One region of the Qipengyuania sp. L-5Y genome, then DNA from elsewhere that is predicted to be linked to it. Evidence: predicted binding sites of a transcription regulator. Region 1 holds the regulator's gene; each other region holds the start of a gene.
What was found. Region 1 encodes LexA, which represses DNA repair genes until DNA is damaged. Its sites were predicted from a motif close to GTTCCNCNCTTGTTCT; they were not measured.
Positions count from the first base shown of each region.

Region 2: AC13F2_RS12705 (DNA recombination protein RmuC) is a predicted target of LexA. The motif match lies at 983-998, and genes of this name have one in related genera.
Region 3: recA (recombinase RecA) is a predicted target of LexA. The motif match lies at 894-909, and genes of this name have one in related genera.

Region 1 is NZ_JBSXOM010000032.1:13,321-15,592, reverse strand. Features, by position in the region: gene AC13F2_RS13715 (ComEC/Rec2 family competence protein) at 1-585, shown strand, start outside; gene lexA (transcriptional repressor LexA) at 601-1,290, opposite strand; gene trpC (indole-3-glycerol phosphate synthase TrpC) at 1,599-2,272, opposite strand, start outside.
Region 2 is NZ_JBSXOM010000031.1:372,793-375,064, forward strand. Features, by position in the region: gene recR (recombination mediator RecR) at 1-164, shown strand, start outside; gene AC13F2_RS12700 (peptide deformylase) at 227-793, shown strand; gene AC13F2_RS12705 (DNA recombination protein RmuC) at 1,014-2,272, shown strand, end outside.
Region 3 is NZ_JBSXOM010000019.1:25,155-27,426, reverse strand. Features, by position in the region: gene recA (recombinase RecA) at 1-817, opposite strand, end outside; gene AC13F2_RS02530 (hybrid sensor histidine kinase/response regulator) at 959-2,272, opposite strand, start outside.

The DNA of each region.
Region 1 (2,272 bases):
GGAGCGATAGGGTTATACGTGGGCGGGGCGCTCTGGCTGGCGTTATGGCACGGCAGGGCGCGCCTGCTGGGTTTTGGGCCAATTATCGCCTCTGCCGTGCTGATGATCACCGCCCCGATACCCGATATCCTCATTACGCGTGACGGACGCGACATAGGCGTTGCCAACGAGGCCGAACGGTTGCTGGTTCTGCACGATCGTGAAGGCGGATATGCTCAGGACAATCTGCTCGAACTGGCCGGTACGGATCAGATCCCTATCGAGATTGCCGACTGGCTGCGCAGCCGGTGCAGCGACCAGTTTTGCGTCTTCTCCCTAGAACGGGGTGGGCGACCCTGGTCCGTCCTCGTCGCCCGCAATAGAGATCTCGTGGAAGAGCGGGCACTGGCCGCGGCTTGCATGCGGGCCGACATCGTCATTGCCGACCGGTATCTGCCGTACAGTTGTCGGCCGCGCTGGCTCAAAGCGGACAGAAGATTTCTCGACCGGGAAGGGGGCGCTTCGATCTACCTGGCAGATCAACGGATCGATACGGTCGCCCAGGATCAGGGCGAGCATGGATGGTGGCGCGCGCCGCGTGAGTAGGCGCGCGCCAGCAAATCAGTGGTAGCGGCGGAGCAGGCCCGCCAGTTTTCCCTGAACCTGAACCCGGTGGGGTTCATAAACTTGCGCTTCGTATGCGCCGTTGGCCGGATCGAGCACGACGCGGCCTGCATCCTTGCGAAGGTATTTCAGGGTCGCTTCTTCGTTGTCGACCAGCGCCACGACAATCTCGCCATCGCGGGCCGTGTCCGTGCGTTTTACCAGAGCGAAGTCGCCATCGAAGATCCCGGCTTCGATCATGGAATCTCCGGAAACCTCCAAGGCATAATGTTCGCCCGGACCGAGCAGCGCGGCCGGCACGGGCATGCTGGACTGACCTTCGATCGCTTCGATCGGGGCGCCGGCGGCAATCCGCCCATGAAGCGGAACATCGATGATATCGTTGGCCGGTTCGGGCGCCACCGCCTTTGCCGGGATAGCAGCCGATACGGCATCATTTGCCGCCACCGGAGCGGGCGACCCCATCACGGCATTTTCAGGAAGCTTGACTACTTCCAGCGCACGCGCCCGATTGGGGAGGCGCCGGATGAAGCCACGTTCTTCGAGCGCCGAGATCAGGCGGTGTACGCCCGACTTGCTCTTCAGATCGAGCGCTTCCTTCATTTCTTCGAAGCTGGGGGAAATGCCGGTGTCTTCCAGACGTTGCTGGATGAACCGGATCAATTCGTGCTGCTTGGCGGTCAGCATTGTGCGAACTCCGTATCGCGTGTTCACGAAAGCCGTGAACGAATGCGGAACAATTAAGCAACCAAAATTGCAAAGTCAAGCAATTCAGCCGTTCCTTGCGGAACAACCGTTCATGGTTCGATCCGGATCAGCACGCTGAGAAACCGCTGACGTTAAGCTTTTCGGACGGGCAGGGGAGACATGGACCACATGGACCACTGTCCAAGGGGATAAAAAGTCACCCCGCACCGAGGCCGAAATCGTGCCAGAACGCAGCGGGCTTGGTCTGGAGCTGATACCTTTAACCGGTCAGCAGCGTGTAGGACAGATCAGTTCCCGAGCAGCATGCGAGTTGCCGCTTCGACATCGCATTGGCGCATCAGGCTTTCGCCGACCAGGAAGCTGTTCACCCCGGCGTGTGACAAGCGCTGGCAGTCTTCGAACCGAGAAATGCCGCTTTCGCCGACCAGAAGCGAACCTTCAGGTGCCAGAGGCGCCAAGGCTTCGGTCGTGACGAGATCGGTCGAGAAGGTCCGCAGGTCCCGGTTGTTCACGCCAATGAGGCGCGACTGTAGCAATGCTGCACGTTCCATCTCTGCGTGATCATGGACTTCTACCAATACGTCCATGCCATATTCCACCGCGGCCCGTTCGATCTCCACCATCGCACCATCATCGAGTGCGGCGACTATGATCAGGATCGCATCAGCGCCGAGTGCGCGCGCTTCGGCCACCTGCCAAGTATCGACCATGAAATCCTTGCGCAGGACGGGCAATTCGCAGGCCGATCGCGCTTCGACCAGATAATCTTCGTGACCCTGAAAATACGGGGCGTCGGTGAGAACCGAAAGGCACGCAGCGCCCCCTGCAGCATAGGCGCGGGCATGGGCAGCGGGATGGAAATCTTCCCGGATCACGCCCTTCGAGGGTGAAGCCTTCTTGATTTCGGCGATGAGGCCGAAGCCGGACCGTTCCGCACGTTCGAGCGCAGAGCGGAAACCAC
Region 2 (2,272 bases), on a different contig from region 1:
CTCTGGAAGGCCAGACTACCGCCCATTATCTTGCGGAAAGGCTGGACACTTTTCCCGTGCGCATCACGCAGTTGGCCCATGGATTGCCGGTCGGCGGCGAACTCGATTATCTGGATGAAGGCACGCTTGCTCAGGCGCTACGGGCGCGCAGACCGATGGGCTGACCGATCACAGTATGCGCCCTATTCAGATTGAATAAACGGCGCGACGCGCATATCTTGCGGCCATGGCGATAAGACAGATTCTCGAAGTGCCGGATCCCCGGCTCAAAACCGTGTCCGAACCGGTTACCGAATTCAACGACGAGCTGAACGAGCTCGTCGCGGACATGTTCGAAACGATGTATGCGGCACCCGGCATCGGGCTTGCGGCGATCCAGGTCGGCGTTCCAAAGCGTGTGCTGGTGATCGACCTTCAGCCGGAAGACGAGGAAGCCGAGGGCGAGGTCTGCAACCACGGCGGCCACGAACATGTCCATTACCCGACCGTCAAGGAGCCGCGGGTCTTCATCAATCCGGAAATCCTCGACCCGGCGGAAGAGCTGGCGAGCTATCAGGAAGGGTGCCTGTCGGTGCCCGACATCTTCGCGGATGTCGATCGTCCGGCCACCTGCCGTGTGCGGTACCAGGACCTTGAAGGCGAAACGCATGAAGAGGATCTTGAAGGCCTCATGGCGACCTGCATCCAGCATGAGATGGACCATCTTGAAGGTATTTTATTCATCGACCATCTTTCGCGGTTGAAGCGGAACATGGCGCTCAAGAAGCTGAAGAAGCTGCGCGAAGCGGCATAGGCTTCCTACACAATCACGGATTTCGAAGGGGCGATTCGCGGTGGCGGGTCGCCTTTTTGCTGGGCTGGTTGATGAAGTACATTCGCTGGCACCGCTTTGTTCGAGAAAAACGGTCGCGTGGACGTGCCTTTGGAATAGAGGGACCCGATGCGAACATAGCGTCGGGGATTGCTGTAGGAAAGGGCTGGTGTTCCGCATGTGTTCCGCCTAGCCTGCACCCATGGAAATGGCAGTCATTGCAATCGTGGCGCTGCTCGCAGGAGCGGGCCTGGGATGGTTTTTGGGATCGCGGCCCGTGGCCGAATGGAAGGCGCGCCATGGGGAGCGCGATGCGGAAGCGCGCGAGACCGAAGAGAAGTTTCGCAAGGCGATCGTCGATCTGGAAAATGCGACCGTGCGGGCAGGGCGGGCCGATGCGCTCGACGCCGAATTGCGCGATACGCGCAGGAACCATGAGGCGGCGCTCGACAATCTGCGGCGCAGCAATGGCGAACTGGGCGCCGAACTCGCGACGCTGAAGGAAAAGACCGCCAATTTCGACGAGCAGAAACGGCTGCTGATCGAAGCGCGCGAAGAATTGCTCAAGGAATTCCAGAACACCGGCTCGGCCGTATTGTCGAAGGCACAGGAAGCCTTCCTCGAGCGGGCGAACGAGCGGCTTGGCCATTCGGAAAAGACCAGCGAGGAAAAACTGCGCGCATTGCTCGACCCGGTGGGCAAGCGGCTGGAAGCCTATGAAAAACAGGTCGCGGCGCTGGAGGAAAAGCGCACCGATGCATTCGGCCGGCTTTACCAGCAGATCACCGAAATGCAGCGCGGACAGGAGGAAGTACGGCGCGAGGCGCAGCGGCTCGGCAATTCGCTGACCAATGCCCCCAAGGCGCGGGGTCGCTGGGGCGAGCGGGCATTGCAGAACGTGCTGGAGCAATGCGGCCTGTCGGAACATACCGATTTCAATCTGGAGCATTCGATCGAAACCGACGAAGGCCGCCTGCGGCCCGACGCGGTGGTCCACGTTCCGGGCCAGAAGAAACTGGTGATCGATGCCAAGGTGTCGCTGAACGCCTATCAGGCCGCGTTCGAGGCCGATGACGAGAACGAGCGTATCAGAAACCTCGATCTGCATGCGAAGTCCATGCGCAATCACGTCCAGACGCTGGGTTCGAAGAGCTATCAGAGCCAGTTCGACGATACGCCCGATTACGTGGTCATGTTCGTCCCGGGCGAGCATTTCGTGGCCGCCGCGCTCGAGCACGATCCCGAATTGTGGGATTTCGCGTTCCGCAACAAGGTGTTGCTGGCGACCCCGACCAACCTTGTTGCTATCGCGCGCACCGTCGCGCAGGTCTGGCGGCAGGACACCATCGCGCGTGAAGCGGTAGAGATCGGCAAGGCGGGGGCGGAACTGTACGATCGCCTGGCAGTGGCTGCCGAACATATGAAGCGCGTGGGTGGCGGGCTGGAGACAGCCGTCAACAA
Region 3 (2,272 bases), on a different contig from region 1:
TGTCGAATTCGACCTGCTTGAACGGCGGCGCCACCTTATTCTTGACCACTTTCACGCGGGTCGCATTGCCGATGATATCGTCGCGATCCTTAATCTGGCCGGTGCGGCGGATGTCCAGACGAACCGATGCATAAAATTTGAGCGCATTGCCGCCAGTGGTGGTTTCCGGATTGCCGTACATAACGCCGATCTTCATGCGCAGCTGGTTGATGAAGATCACCATGCACTTGGAGCGGTTGATCGAACCGGTCAGTTTCCGTAGCGACTGGCTCATCAGACGCGCCTGAAGGCCGACGTGGCTATCGCCCATCTCGCCTTCGATTTCGGCGCGCGGAACGAGCGCTGCGACGGAGTCGACGACCAGCACGTCGATTGCATTGGACCGAACCAGCGTATCGGTGATCTCCAGCGCCTGCTCGCCCGTATCCGGCTGCGACACGATCAATTCGTCAATGTCCACGCCAAGCTTCTTGGCATATACCGGATCGAGCGCATGTTCCGCATCGACGAAGGCAGCGGTGCCGCCCGCCTTCTGGGCTTCTGCAATTACGTGAAGCGCCAGTGTGGTCTTGCCCGAACTTTCCGGGCCATACACTTCGATTACGCGCCCCTTGGGCAGACCGCCCACACCGAGGGCGATATCGAGACCGAGCGACCCGGTGGAGATGGCCTCCACATTCATCGCTTCCTTCTGGCCCAGCTTCATCGCCGAACCCTTGCCGAATGCGCGGTCGATCTGCGCAAGCGCGGCATCCAATGCCTTCTGACGGTCTGCGTCCACTTTCTTGTCCTCTACGAGCTTCAGACTTGCCGCCATGACATTACCTCCTGCGCTTGGCCAGAGCCGGTATCGACTCTTCAACTGACACGTGATGTATCGGCTTTGTTCCAAAAGAACAAGTGGGGAACGAAAGTTTTTTCCCGTGGTCTTTCAATCGGCAGCGTTAGGCTGTCCAACCTACTTGCGCTGGGCGCTCAGCACTTCTGCCACTTTCGCATTGATCTGCTGCACGCTGAACGGTTTGGGTATGAAGTACATGTTCTCGATGTCGATTTCATTGCGCAGCTGTTCTTCCGCATAGCCCGACATGAACAGGATGGGCACGTGAGCTCGAACGTTGCGGATCGCACGCGCCATGGCAGGGCCATCCATTGCCGGCATGACGACATCCGAAACGATCAGGTCGAATTGCGTATCGCCATTGGCCACGATGCCCAACCCCTCTTCGCCATCGGAAGCTGTGGTCACCGTATAGCCTGCACGCACCAGCGCCCGTTCGGCGACGGCGCGCACCATGTCCTCATCCTCGACCAGAAGCAGCTTGCCGCCTGCAGACCACTCGGATGCCTTCTGCTCTTCAGGCTCGTCGGCGCGCATGATGGCGGGCAGTTCGCCCTTGTGGACCGGGAGGTAAACGGTGAAGCGGGCACCGATCGGAGTGCCATCCGGGCCCTGCACATTATCGGCGAAAATGAAGCCGTTCGACTGCTTGACGATACCGTACACAGTGGAAAGCCCGAGCCCGGTCCCCTTCCCCTGCTCCTTGGTCGTGAAGAAAGGCTCGAATATCTTGTTGAGATGCTCGTCCGGGATCCCGCCGCCGGTGTCCTGGACGATCATGACCGTGTAATCGTCGGCCGGCATGATATCGATGCCCATCTTGCGCACGTCGCGGGCGGAAACCCGGCGCGTGGCAAGGGTCAGGCGACCCTTCCAGTCCTGCTTGCCCCGTTTCGACGCATAGGCTTGCATCGCATCGCGGGCATTTACAGCCAGGTTGATGATAACCTGCTCCAACTGCTGGGGATCGGCACGAACCGAACCGAGCTCTCGATCGTGGCGAACCGAGAACTCGATCTTCTCGCCCATGAGCCGCTTCAGAAGCTGGCTCACTTCACTGACCACGTCGGGCAATTGCAGAACTACGGGGCGCAGCGTCTGCTGGCGGCTGAAGGCGAGCAACTGCCGGGTGAGGCTGGCCGCCCGGTTCGAATTGGCCTTGATCTGCTGGATGTCGTCGTAATCGCTGTCGCCCGGCGTATGACGCAGCAGCATGAGATCGCAGTAACCGATAATGGCCGTCAGCACATTGTTGAAATCGTGTGCCACGCCGCCTGCAAGCTGGCCGACCGCCTGCATCTTGGTCGCCTGGGCCACCTGACGCCGCAACCGCTTTTCTTCCGACGAATCCGAAATGGATAGAAGAACCGCCGCATCGCCCAGCCCGCGCACCCCGGCCAGACCGATCGAGACCGGTTCGTCCTTGTTGTT